Regions from separate parts of the Shewanella sp. CAL98-MNA-CIBAN-0140 genome, predicted to be linked through region 4. Evidence: predicted binding sites of a transcription regulator. Region 4 holds the regulator's gene; each other region holds the start of a gene.
The links. The regulator sigma-54, encoded in region 4, starts transcription at its own class of promoters, with help from an activator protein. The targets are predictions, from matches to a motif close to GTTGGCACGNNNNTNGNNT.
Positions count from the first base shown of each region.

Region 1: a site for sigma-54 is predicted at 1,654-1,672, ahead of fliE (flagellar hook-basal body complex protein FliE). Genes of this name have one in related genera too.
Region 2: a site for sigma-54 is predicted at 1,822-1,840, ahead of AAEY93_RS00735 (YccF domain-containing protein). Genes of this name have one in related genera too.
Region 3: a site for sigma-54 is predicted at 971-989, ahead of AAEY93_RS06855 (superinfection exclusion B family protein). Genes of this name have one in related genera too.

Region 1 covers NZ_JBEOPI010000007.1:4,776-8,056, forward strand. Annotated here, with positions in the region: gene fliF (flagellar basal-body MS-ring/collar protein FliF) at 1-1,194, opposite strand, end outside; gene fliE (flagellar hook-basal body complex protein FliE) at 1,257-1,598, opposite strand; gene AAEY93_RS05165 (sigma-54-dependent transcriptional regulator) at 1,873-3,222, opposite strand; gene AAEY93_RS05170 (sensor histidine kinase) at 3,215-3,281, opposite strand, start outside.
Region 2 covers NZ_JBEOPI010000001.1:174,282-177,562, forward strand. Annotated here, with positions in the region: gene AAEY93_RS00725 (LysR family transcriptional regulator) at 1-199, shown strand, start outside; gene AAEY93_RS00730 (TIGR00266 family protein) at 374-1,162, shown strand; gene AAEY93_RS00735 (YccF domain-containing protein) at 1,362-1,775, opposite strand; gene AAEY93_RS00740 (1-aminocyclopropane-1-carboxylate deaminase/D-cysteine desulfhydrase) at 1,983-2,963, shown strand; gene AAEY93_RS00745 (hypothetical protein) at 3,219-3,281, opposite strand, start outside.
Region 3 covers NZ_JBEOPI010000009.1:114,869-118,149, reverse strand. Annotated here, with positions in the region: gene AAEY93_RS06860 (hypothetical protein) at 297-533, opposite strand; gene AAEY93_RS06855 (superinfection exclusion B family protein) at 1,060-1,641, shown strand; gene AAEY93_RS06850 (DUF3149 domain-containing protein) at 1,830-1,961, opposite strand; tRNA gene AAEY93_RS06845 (tRNA-Leu) at 2,436-2,520, shown strand.
Region 4 covers NZ_JBEOPI010000005.1:74,261-77,541, forward strand. Annotated here, with positions in the region: gene rapZ (RNase adapter RapZ) at 1-182, opposite strand, end outside; gene ptsN (PTS IIA-like nitrogen regulatory protein PtsN) at 179-622, opposite strand; gene hpf (ribosome hibernation promoting factor) at 625-912, opposite strand; gene AAEY93_RS04180 (RNA polymerase factor sigma-54) at 938-2,422, opposite strand; gene lptB (LPS export ABC transporter ATP-binding protein) at 2,565-3,281, opposite strand, start outside.

The sequences.
Region 1 (3,281 bases), on a different contig from region 4:
GGTTAATTCTTGTTCTGTTCTCGGCACGCGAGTGACCTGACCATTTTCATCCGTTTGCCCAGGTTTAAAGTTAATCGCAACTGACACACTGACGCGGCGAACCACACCAATTTGCTGACGAGTGTGACTAATCGTGGTGTCTAACTCATAATTACGCGTGGCTTCTTTTGAAAAATTACCTGACACAGTTGAGCTTGTCGCCTCACCCGCCACTTGCGGAATATCGGACTCCGTCGGCGGTTGATTGCTTAACGCACCAGGAATACCGCCAGAGCTTTGACCCGATGAGTTTCGCTCAATGGTCATTTCGCTGCGAACAGCGGGTAAGTCAGGAGAATAGCGCTTTGCAGTTTGCTCTACTGCGGTAAAGTTCATGTTGACATCGACTTGAGAAGTAAAGTTCTCAGGTCCTAAAATAGGCATCAATATTGATTCAATTTTTTTACGGTATTCTGCTTCTTGTTGTTGCACGAGATCTTGTTCACGACGGGCTCGAGCAGAGGTACCATCTTGACTACCAGAATTAAGTAAACGACCATTTGAGTCCGTCACCGTCACGCGAGAAGGCACCAGTCCTTGCACCGCAGAGCCAACAATATCAACAATCGCATCGATCTCTTCTTGGCCTAATCCACCACGACGAACGCTCACCACCACGGTTGCACTTGGCTTAGAGGCATTACGAGCAAAAACGTTTTGTTTTGGTAACGCTAGAATAACTTTGGCACGACTAATACTTTTTAATTCTTCGATAGCCCGAGCCAAGTTTAATTCTTGGCTGAGTTTTAAGCGAGCTTGCTCCATGCGCTGGCTGACACCAAATCCGCTATCTTGGCTTAAGTAATCATTAGCCTGGGTGTTACTTTGAACACCTGCTCGGCTGAGTAATAACTTAACATCTTGATATTTGTCTTCAGGCACTTTCACCACATCGACATTTATTTGATAATCGATTTGATTTTTATCAAGTACATCCAAGACTTGGATCATCTCAGTTGTTTCCATTTTACCCAGTGGACGATACTCAGGCTCTTGGGCCCACATCATCACAAAAACAGCCATAGCAAGACATATCGCTAATGCCAAGATCATGATCACTTGGCGCATCATATCGGCGCCACCAATGCCGCCAAGAAGCCCAGACGGGTTCTCTTGCCGTACGCCGGTATCAGCGGTTGAATTTGAACCTACCATTAAGTCTGTGCTCACAATACTTACCTGCTATATCTGATGTTGTTATTTTATTTGATCTGCGACTAAACAGGCATATTCATGATTTCTTTATAAGCATCGACAAGTTTATTACGTACCTGCACCGTTGCTTCAAAGGCAACGCCAGCTTTTTCACGCGCAATAACCGTATCAGACAAGCTAACCGTGGTGTCACCCATATCTAAACGCGAGGCTAAACTTGACGATGCTTGTTGTAGTTCATTGACGCTACCCACCGCCTGAGACAACAACTGGCTGAAATCAGCACCGGTAGTGTTATTGACTTGCTGGGTTAAATTAGGACGAATTGATGAACCAATAGAAGGGGCTATTTCGCCACGAAGTGACTGCATTTCTTGCATTAATGGATTTGCGCTAATCTGCACGATGTAACTCCCTTTCGTCGGCTTTTTGACGACAACAATAACTGATAATGATTTATAGCAATTTAGATGCCAATATTACAATTAGTAGGCGATAGGTAGAAAACAATTATAAAACAATTAGAAAATAGGCAGGCAAAAGGCAACAATAGGCAGGCGAAAGTAACCTATTTACCATATAAAATAGGTCACTTTTTGTCTTAATTATAAAATAAAACTTTAAAATCAATCAATTAAATAAGCTTGAACAAATAATCAATTAGCACAAGCATTGGCACTAAGCAGGTAATTGGATCCCCATATCGCGCATTTTTGCCATTTTATAACGTAACGTACGAGCACTGATCCCGAGTTTTTCAGCGACCATTTTCCGACTACCCTGACATTGATTTAGGGTTTCTAAAATAATCACATGCTCTTGGGCTTTTAATTCGCCACCTAAGCCTTCTAATTCGGCAGACTTATCAGTGTCAACATATTCTGGTGCCACTAACGCCACATCGCCAGAGTCTAAAATAATATCATTAACGCCAATATCATCATTAACCCGCAATATCAGTGCCCGTTGAATAACATTGTCTAACTCTCGCACGTTACCCGGCCAGCGATGGGTTAATAAACGCCGAGTAGCACCGTCATCCAGCTGTGGCACTGAGGTCATATTAAGTGCTTTAGCATGTTTAATAATTAAATGCCGCGCCAGCGGTAAAATATCGGCAGGTCGTTGATGCAGCGCAGGCCACGTTAACGGGAATACATTAATTCGGTAATATAAATCTTCTCTAAACTCACCCGAGGTGGCCAGCGCTTTAAGATCGCGGTTTGAGGTTGCCAGTACGCGAACATTCAGTTTAATAGTTTTACGGCCACCTAAACGCTCAACCTCACGCTCTTGTAACACCCGCAATAACTTAGCTTGTAACCCCAGCTCCATCTCAGATATTTCATCAAGTAATATGGTGCCGCCTTGGGCTTGTTCAAACTTACCAGGGCATGCCTGATAAGCCCCAGTGAACGCGCCTTTTTCATAACCAAACAAGGTCGCTTCTAACATATTCTCGGGTATTGCAGCGCAATTAATCGCAATAAACGGCTGGTCATGGCGTTGGCTATGTTGGTGAATATAGCGCGCCAGCACCTCTTTACCTGAGCCACTCGGCCCCATGATCATTACCGATGCATCAGATACTGCCACACGCTGAGCCAGCGACAACAAGGCTAAACTTTTCTCATCGGCAACCACAGGCTTATCGTGGTTTTGCTTTAAGGGTAAATAGCGGGACACTTGATTCAACAACACTTCAGGCGCAAATGGTTTAGCAAGGTAATCCACTGCGCCTAATTTCATTGCACTAACCGCACTGTTAATGGTGGCATAAGCGGTCATTAATAAGACGGGCAGTTTAGGTTGGTGCTGCTGTAAATAACCCAGCAACCCCATGCCACCAATACCGTCCATTTGCACATCGCTAATCACCATATCAAAATGGGTTACTTTTAAGGCCAAAATAGCCTCTTCAGCACTGCCAACATCAACACAGTCATAATGGGCGAGCATTAGCGTATCGAGTAATGCCTCACGTAAATCAGCATCATCTTCAACTAATAAAATATTGGCTTCAGCCACGCATCACCTCCTGATCACTTGCTTTGCTAATGTGCGGAAAGCTCAATCGAATATGACAA
Region 2 (3,281 bases), on a different contig from region 4:
TGAAGAATTACATCAAGGGCAACTGATCGAGATTGATTTTATTGGTGGTAACCGCTTTAGTTTTACACCGCAATTAGTGTCCACACTTGAACGTCCGCTGGGGCGAGCAGGGCAACTATTTACCGAGCTTATTCTGCAAGAATTTGCTCGATATCAACAGCAACAACAATCAGGGTTAAGTGGAGCCGGATTAGGGTAAACATTGGCATAATTCTATTAACTAACATAGAGATAATACAACGTGGATCCAGTATGTTGATATATTGTTATGTTAAATCGCCGATCATTTTGTTACCTTAAATCATACGTATCGAGCAATGCCTTATCGATGTTGGGCGATTGCAAACATTAAATAAATTTTTAGGGAATGAAAATAAGCATGAAAAGTCATGAAGTAGATTATGAAATTATTGGTTCTAGCATGCAGCTGGTTGAAGTTGAATTAGACCCAAATGAGTCTGTGATTGCTGAAGCGGGTGCCATGACCTATGTCGAAGAAGATATTGGTTTTGAAGCCAAGATGGGTGATGGCTCTGAGCTAGAATCTGGTTTTTTTGGTAAGTTACTTGGTGCGGGGAAACGGGCCATTTCCGGTGAGGGTATTTTTATGACCCACTTTACCAATGAAGGCCAGCAGAAACGTAAAGTGGCTTTTGCGGCGCCGTTTCCGGGGACCATTTTGGCGATAGACTTAGCTCAACATCAAGGCGAGCTTATCTGTCAAAAGGACAGTTTTTTAGCGGCAGCCTTAGGCACGCAAGTGAGCATGAAATTTAATAAGCGCTTAGGAACCGGGTTTTTTGGTGGTGAAGGATTTATCCTACAAAGCCTTAAAGGTGATGGCATGGCGTTTGTGCATGCGGGTGGGACACTGATAAAAAAAGAATTGCATGGTGAGACCTTGCGGGTCGATACGGGTTGTTTAGTTGGATTTACTCCCGGGATTGATTATGACATTCAGCGTGCAGGCTCGTTAAAGTCGATGGTATTTGGCGGAGAAGGCCTGTTTCTTGCCACTTTAAAAGGTCATGGGACTGTGTGGTTACAAAGCTTACCGTTTTCTCGTATGGCTGACAGAATTATTGCTCATGCGCCTTCAAATGGCGGTAAAGATCAAGGTGAAGGTTCAGTACTCGGTGGAATAGGGCGGATGATTAACTAATCGGGATATTAGCATTGAGTGCTCAGACGATTATAAGTCATCGCGCCGATTTAGTCTGAGCTGTCCTTAAAGGGATTGAATAATTTTTGTGTGCCCAAAATGCGTCAATGGCAATTAAAGGTTGTCGATGCTATTAGGCAAATAAAAACCGATAGCATTAGGCTATCGGTAATTAAGAATAGCGGCAGTTCACATGTCATTAATAAGTGGGTTTCGCGATAATAGTTTGCCCGATAGGGGTTAAACTTAACAAGGCCAACTTAATGTGTTGTATCGCAAAGGGGATCCCAATAATGGTGATGAAACAGGCTAATGCATGCACTAAATGACCAATAGCGAGCCAAATCCCAAAACATAAAAACCATAGCACATTACCCACTAAGCCTAGTGTGCCAGTACCAATATCTTCTTGGCCAGAAATGTGTTTGCGGTTAACGGTTTCTTGTCCAAATGGCCAAAAAGCTAATTCGCCAATAACAAAACAGGCTCTGCCAAAAGGGATGCCAATGATACTGATAAAGCACAGTACCCCCACAAGCCACCAAGCAAGGCCCATAACAAATCCACCCATTAAAAACCAAGCAATATTAAAGATTAAGCGTAAAAGTGACATTTTCATTCCTATCAAGAGTCAATATTAATTACTATATAGCGATAACTAGCGATAATCATGCCATTATTATAAGCTTATGATTCTAATTGTTTAAATGTTATTTTCGACATTGAGTGTCTGTTAGGTCTGACAATTAATACAAATGAATCGATGAGAATTATCATTTTTTAGTTAAAATACCCATATTACAGTTGATTGAGAGAAGACATGTTTTCGATAAGCCCAGTAGAGTCGATGAACTTTGACGGCCACACCCTCTACATTAAGCGGGATGATTTATTGCATGCTGATTTCAGTGGCAATAAAGCACGTAAGTTTTATCATTTTTTGCATCATGATTATTCATATGTGACCCGCCTAGTAGGGGCCGGTTCTGCACAAGCTAACTCTTTGTATTCATTATCTGTGCTGGCTAAGCAGCAGGGCTGGCAATTTGACTATTACGTTAGCCATATTAGCAAATTTTTACTACAACACCCCCAAGGCAATTACGCTGCCGCGATACAAAATGGGGCTAATATTATTAATGTTGCTGAGTTGCCATATGCCGATAACATAGCCGGCATGCATTTAGATGATGTTGTGCAATACATTATGTTATCAACTCCGACTTACGCCGATAAACAACATCTACTGTGTATTCCTGAAGGTGGGCGCTGTGAATACGCAGAAACGGGTATTGCGCAGCTTGCGAGTGAAATTATTGAGTGGGCTCAGATTAGACAACAAATTAAGCTCATGGTTTTTTTACCTTCTGGTACCGGCACCACAGCAGCTTATTTAAATAAGCAACTAATACAACAGCTCGCTCAATTGCAATTAACACCAGTACTTACCATTGAGGTATTAACCTGCAGCACGGTTGGCGGTGATGATTACTTACGCCAGCAATTTTCACAATTAATTGATGAAGTTTATTATCCTCACATTGTTAGTGATGGGCATAAATATCATTTTGGAAAATTATCGCAACGTTGTTTTGATATGTGGCAAACCGTATGTCAGTCTGGAATTGAATTTGAGTTGTTGTATGACCCTGTCGGATTTTTAGTCTTACAACATTATTTGAAGACTAATACGTTGACTAATACTGATATTTTATATGTACATCAAGGTGGGATATTAGGAAATAAAACGATGTTGCCAAGGTATCTACGAAAGTTTTCAAATTCGATTAACGCTTCATGACAACGAAAACGTAGTCACGCTCTAATTTTCGTCAGATTTACGACGATTAAGAAAATTAACTCATTGATAAAATGGGTTTTGTGTGAGTTTCGTTAGGTTTTTTGTTCTTATTCGACTGAGGTTTGAACTGGAGTAGTCGTAAAGTAGTAATTCATTTTGCTCTGTTTTAATAAACATCGGTAATTGAGAGGAGAATACCGAGAAATGAGTTTATTAAATACCAGAGCAAATGATTAACGCTTAGCGTTAGGGATATTACTTATTTGCAGAGATTAACCATTTCATGAAGTTCATTGCTTCAATGCGCTTTGAAAAGGT
Region 3 (3,281 bases), on a different contig from region 4:
CATTAGTCCGCCAAGCGGCAGTGAAGATGTGTTCAAAAATATCTTTGGCGATATCATTGGCAATGACGGCGCTATTACGTTTAAATTTTCAGATGAATACTATCGGGTTCAGTCACCACATTAATGTGAGTTTTCGCGTGCGCAGCATGTTTAACAGCACGAGAATACACATTGATATAAGGTTACTGATCGCTTGGGTGAGCAAACGGGTATAACGGTAACCCCTGATCAACATTTATGGTTACTTCGACATATAGTGGTAGAAATATCACTATCGTTTAGGCCAAATTAGGGCGTCAGTAATGGCAGATATTGAATGACGAAGAGTAGAATAACGAAGAGTAAAAAGAGTGTTTGCGTGCTTTATTCTCCAAATGATCGTAAATGACATTGAGATCGGCTTGTTCGATGAGCGTTGCAACAGGAATATTTTCATTATTGGTATAAATTGAGGGCAATGGCCTCTCGATGATGGCCGTTTTCTTATATTCATCAAAGTGCCATTCTTGATTACTATCATCACGGATAGACATGTAGGTTATGTGTGCTTATTGGCTTAATCTATGGCGTTGGGTGTTGATAAAAACGTTCATCAATGACATATATACCGACTACTAGCAGGTCTATATGTACTACTTCTATATCCAAAACTCCCGGTCCATTCCGCCTAGGTCACTTTACTCATCACTCCCGAGCTAATAAGCCGTTGTCACCATAGTCATAAAACAACTCAATATACGATAGAAAGCGTTAATTTTCGCGTCATAGAGCTTTGTCTTCATTATCGTATAACGATCAGTCTATTTTCTTCAATATGAAAAATCATGGAGATGATTTACCTGCCAAAATACTGATTTTACAGTGAATTTCGATGGTGTTAATTTCAATGGGATACTTTTACTCAAAGCGTAGTCGGATAGGCCAAATCTAGTGTGGAAAACATACATAAATACCAGGCTACCTACTAATTTATGGCATATATTTTGCTTTAACTCTATAAGTTCAAAAATATGACACTGCGGGTGATCACTGATGAAAATGAAAACAGGAACAATTAAGATGTTGAACAGTAAACGTTTGTTCGTAAGTGTAATGTCTTGGATTATCGTAACCTGCACCAGCTTACTGTTTGCGCCTAAATATTTATTGGCGAGTTTATCGTTAGACAAACTCGTTAGCGAATATGGTCAGTTTATTGGCTTAGGCTTAATTATTGGTGTGGCCTATTTTTTAAGCCAAATTTTTGCCTTTGTTGTCGATGAGTCCATCGTATATTTACGTCAAAAACGTACAGTAGAGACTATTGAAGTAAAAGTAAAACTACTTGATCCTGCAGAAAGAGCCTTGCTACGTGAATTTTTTTTACAAGGGCAGACTATTTTAACCTTGCCGCAAAATGAGTTGGCGGTTAAAAATTTAGTTAACACTAGCATACTCGAAATGCTAGGCAATGAACGTCACTATGCTATACAAGGCCCAACGGCGGAATACAAAATTTCTATGCAAGCACGTAATTATTTAAATCGTGATGTATTACGTTTACCTGCTGGTGAGCCGAGTGCAGATGAAATGAATTATCTGATCAAAACGCGACCACATTTTATTAATGGCTTGGTTCAATCGCGCAAGCATGCAGCCTAATATCGTGGTTAGTTGTGGTTAGTTGCGGTTAGAAGTCGGTCTGAGTGGATAAAAAAATGGGGGCCTATAAAGCCCCCAATCTGGCATAAAAACACTTCATGTGTTTTGTCGCCAATTTATCATTCGCAAGGAAGTATCCATAATGATTATGAATAATAAGCAGTAAAAAACTTAGCCTAGTAAGCTACTCACTTAGTCGGTGCAGACTTCACAACAAACATCCACATTAGATAAGACATTATTCCGAAGGTACAGAAGATCACCATCATAGAAAGAAATCCTATAGCGTTACCAAACATTAAATCTAACCAAAATGCCATGATATTTATCCTCGGAATGTGAAATCATGATCATCATAAAGTCAAAATTACACCGCAATACTGATCTTGATCAATTTTTAGTCGTCGTGATGTTATTTTTTTGTAAAATTGCTTCTTAACTCACAAAACACCTCTATTTCATCTCAGTTAGGACTATGAATGACTTTTGAGCAGTTGAGTGTTTTTTATAGAAAAGAATAGGTAAAGGGCTTGCGATTATTAAATGCAAAGGTATAATCGCCAACACTTAATTGTGACAAACTTTGTTGATACGTGGTTTGAGTTGCACAGTAACTCAGTAGCAGCCTAAAGACATGGCTATACTCAGATAAATATAATCGCATTGAGTATCGATATTTGAGTAAGTATAATACTTGAGTGTTGGTCATAAAGAGTCAATTCACTAAAATTGTTTTGCAAAGATATTTGGACTAATCAGATTACTTTGCAAAGCTAAAATAGCTTAAAATCTTTGCCTGAGTGATGAAATTGGTATACATGGGGGATTCAAAATCCCCTGCTTCGCGGCGTGTCGGTTCGAGTCCGACCTCAGGTACCATTATTTAAAAAGCCCCGTTCTTAATTGAACGGGGCTTTTTAATGCTCTTAATTTATTGATTTTATGACTAATATCCTTGTAAACACTATTTTCTTCTACCATTGACGCTAACAGATGATGGGGTTACGTTAAGCTATAAATACCAAGGTAAACGGCCAAGTGTTGCGCGTAATAGTCTCAGTAGTTTGTTTAGTTATGATGTAAATGGTAATCGCTTTAAGTAAATTAAAAAACAAGATGATACGGTGGCATCTCCATATACTATGTCGATCGTTTTGAGCCTGAAGTGACGCTTGGTAGGATCGTTGAAAAAACCTATATTGGTAACTAGACTATTAACATGCAAGCCTATGTAGGCTGCTTGGGAAATCAATTACGGTTTTAGCATGAGTTACGTGACCACTTGGCCAGTGTCGATACCTTAATAGATGCGAGAATGGGGCGGGATTTCAGCCTCGTGACTATAATGTATTTAGCCAACCTGCTTAAATCGTTCCTGGTAATGCGTTTCTATCAAGTACAAGCTGGAGGCCGGGTGTGACAAAGGGCTATACCAAGCATGAGTATTTGAATGAGCAAGAGTCGATCCACATCAATGGCCCAATATACCATGTTAACGTCGGTCGTTTTTACATGTTGCTCCCTTTTTGCCGCACCCAAAGCACCGTCAGAGTACGAACCCATATGGGTATATCTTGAAAACTCCTATAAGTCGACTCTACAGGGTATGCGTCTCTATGCCGTAGGGATGATGCCCGTGG
Region 4 (3,281 bases):
GCAATGTTGCGGACATCAACACTAATCGCAACTAAATCATTACTGCCCTTGAGCTGAGCGAGTAATGTGCCAATGAGGGGTAGAGGCAAATTATCGACACAATAATATCCTAGGTCTTCTAATACTCTTAAGGCAACGGATTTCCCTGAACCTGAACGTCCCGATACTATGACAAGTTTCATGCAGTTATAACCCGATAAAGTTCTGTTGCGTTGTGGCTTTTGCGAAGCTGTTTCAATATTTGCTTATCGCTGAGCTTTTTAGCCATACTCGATAACGTGCCTAAATGTTGTTGGCACTGGTCTGCAGGTACTAACAAAGCAAATAAAATATCCACGGGCTGCTTATCAATTGCATCAAAGGCAATGGCTTCTTCACATTTAACAAATATCGCGATGGGGTGATCGATGGTCGTTAATCGACCATGAGGTATCGCAATGCCATTTCCTATACCTGTGCTACCCATTTTTTCTCTCGCTAATAGGCTTTCAAAAACCTCTTGCGAAGACAGGGTTGGATACTGGGCAGCGACTAAATTGCTGATGAGTTCCAGTACTTTTTTCTTACTGCCCGGTGTGGCACAGGTAGTGCATTCCGGCTGCAGAATGGTACAAAGTTCCATCGTTAGTGTTTTGTATACTTCTCTTTGTGTTTAATTACCTGACGGTCGAGTTTATCGATCAGGGCGTCTATTGCAGCATACATATCAGTATTTTCTGACATAGCAAAAATCTCTGCGCCATTAACGTGGATTTTGGCTTCTGCTTTTTGTTGTAATTTGTCTACATGGAGTACAACGTGTACATTATGGATCTGATCGAAGTGTCGTTCAAGCTTTGAAAATTTACCATTAACATACTCACGTAAAGATTCAGTTATTTCGACATGACGTCCAGTCAGATTTATATCCATAGAAAATCCTCCACAACCTTGTAGGTTATAAACTCTTACGTTGGTTTGAGGGCGGGATTAGCATTGCTTCTCGGTATTTTGCAATCGTACGACGAGCAACGTTTATGCCTTGTTCTGCCAGAAGTTGAGCCATTTTACTGTCACTCAATGGTTTTTTCTGGTTTTCTGCGGCAACCAGCTTTTTGATAAAAGCACGAATTGCTGTTGATGAGCATTCCCCGCCATCGTCAGTGCTGACATGGCTAGAGAAGAAGTACTTTAGTTCAAATAGTCCACGTGGGGTGTGCATATATTTTTGTGTGGTGACTCGTGAAATTGTCGATTCATGCATTTCTACTGCTTCAGCAATATCATTTAGCACCATAGGTTTCATGGCTTCTTCACCGTATTCAAAGAAGCCTTGCTGAAATTGCACAATGCAATTTGCCACTTTGAGTAGAGTATCATTGCGGCTTTCGATACTTTTAATAAACCATTTAGCCTCTTGCAAATGGCCTCGAATAAATTGACTGTCAGACTGATTTTTACTGCTTCTAGCCATGGCGGCGTATTGCTGATTAACGCCAATTTTGGGCATATTGTCTGGGTTTAACTCTACAACCCAACGGCCATTTTTCTTTAGTACCGTGACATCGGGAATAACGAATTCGTCATCGGTGGCGGTGATCAATAAGCCTGGACGAGGATTGAGTGATTGGATTAGGGTGATGGCGTCACGTAACTCATTTTCTTTTAGCTTAGTTTTGCGCATCAATAATCTAAAATCACGCCCAGCAATTAAGGTTAAATAGTCTTTGATTAGCAAACGGGCATTATCGATATGGGGTGTGGTGTTAGAGAATTGCGCTAATTGGATCAATAAACATTCACTTAAATCACGTGCAGCAACACCAACGGGATCAAAGTGTTGAATTCGTTTTAATACAGCTTCAACTTCATCTAACTCAACATTTTCGTCACCCATGGCTTCGAGAATATCGTCGGTACTTTGGGTTAAATAACCGCGTTCATCCACGGCGTCGATGATCGCTGTGGCAATGGCAAGATCGGTCTCTGAAAATGGAGTGAGATTTTTCTGCCATTCTAAATGTTCATACAGACCTTCGGTGGTTTCACCTTGAAACGGCATGTCATCATCGCGCATGCTAGCACTACCTGAACCTGACATCGGCGAGGCGGTGTACACTTCATCCCATGTAGTATCCATGGCTAAATCATCCATGGTTTCTTTGGTCATAGATTCTGCTGTGTCGACTGTTGAGGTGTCTTTTTCAATATTGACAATGCTGTTGTCACTGAAGTCTGTATCAGCTTGGTCGCGATTTTCTTTTACGGGGTCTTTTGCTTCAGAAAACTCATCTTCTATTTCAAGTAATGGATTTGAATCCAATGCTTGTTGGATTTCTTGCTGTAGCTCCAATGACGATAATTGCAGTAAGCGAATGGCTTGCTGCAATTGTGGGGTCATGGTTAAGTGTTGACCCATTTTAAGTTGGAGTGACGCTTTCATTTACCGCTTATCCCTAGATGATTTCCATAAAAGTGACAATTTATAAAACTGTAATGGATTGTCACGTACATCAATGATGTTTAACGCTGTTTAGATATCGTTCAATCAAATGAGTTAGATAGACTAAAGGCCCGTAAAGTAACTATAGCTTGAATTGTTCACCTAAGTACACCGCCCGAACTTGTTGATTGCTCAATACCTCATCAGGTGTGCCTTCGGCAATTAAATTACCTTGGCTGACGATATAAGCTCGCTCACAGACATCTAACGTTTCACGTACGTTATGGTCGGTAATTAATACTCCTAGACCTCGGCTTTTAAGTTGTTGAATGATTTTTTTTATGTCGATGACAGAAATCGGATCAACACCAGCAAAGGGCTCATCGAGTAGAATAAATTTTGGATTGGCGGCTAAAGCGCGCGCAATTTCAACACGACGACGTTCACCACCCGATAACGACATGCCTAGGCTGTCTCGAATATGGGTAATATGGAACTCTTCTAATAGATGCTCAAGCTGTTCAATACGTTGGTTTGTACTGAGTTCTTTGCGGGTTTGCAACACGGCCATAATGTTGTCATACACTGTGAGTTTACGGAAAATACTGGCTTCTTGTGGTAAGTAACCAATGCCTTTGCGAGCTCGCAGATGCATTGGATCGTCAGTGAGATCGTCATCATCAATTAAAATTCGACCCTTATCACTTTTCACTAGGCCGACAACCATATAAAAGGTGGTTGTTTTACCTGCACCATTGGGGCCTAAAAGCCCAACAATTTGGCCTGTTTTAACCGTTAAACTGACATCTTTAACAACTTGACGATCTTTATAGCTTTTAGCCAGATTTTCAGCGGTTAA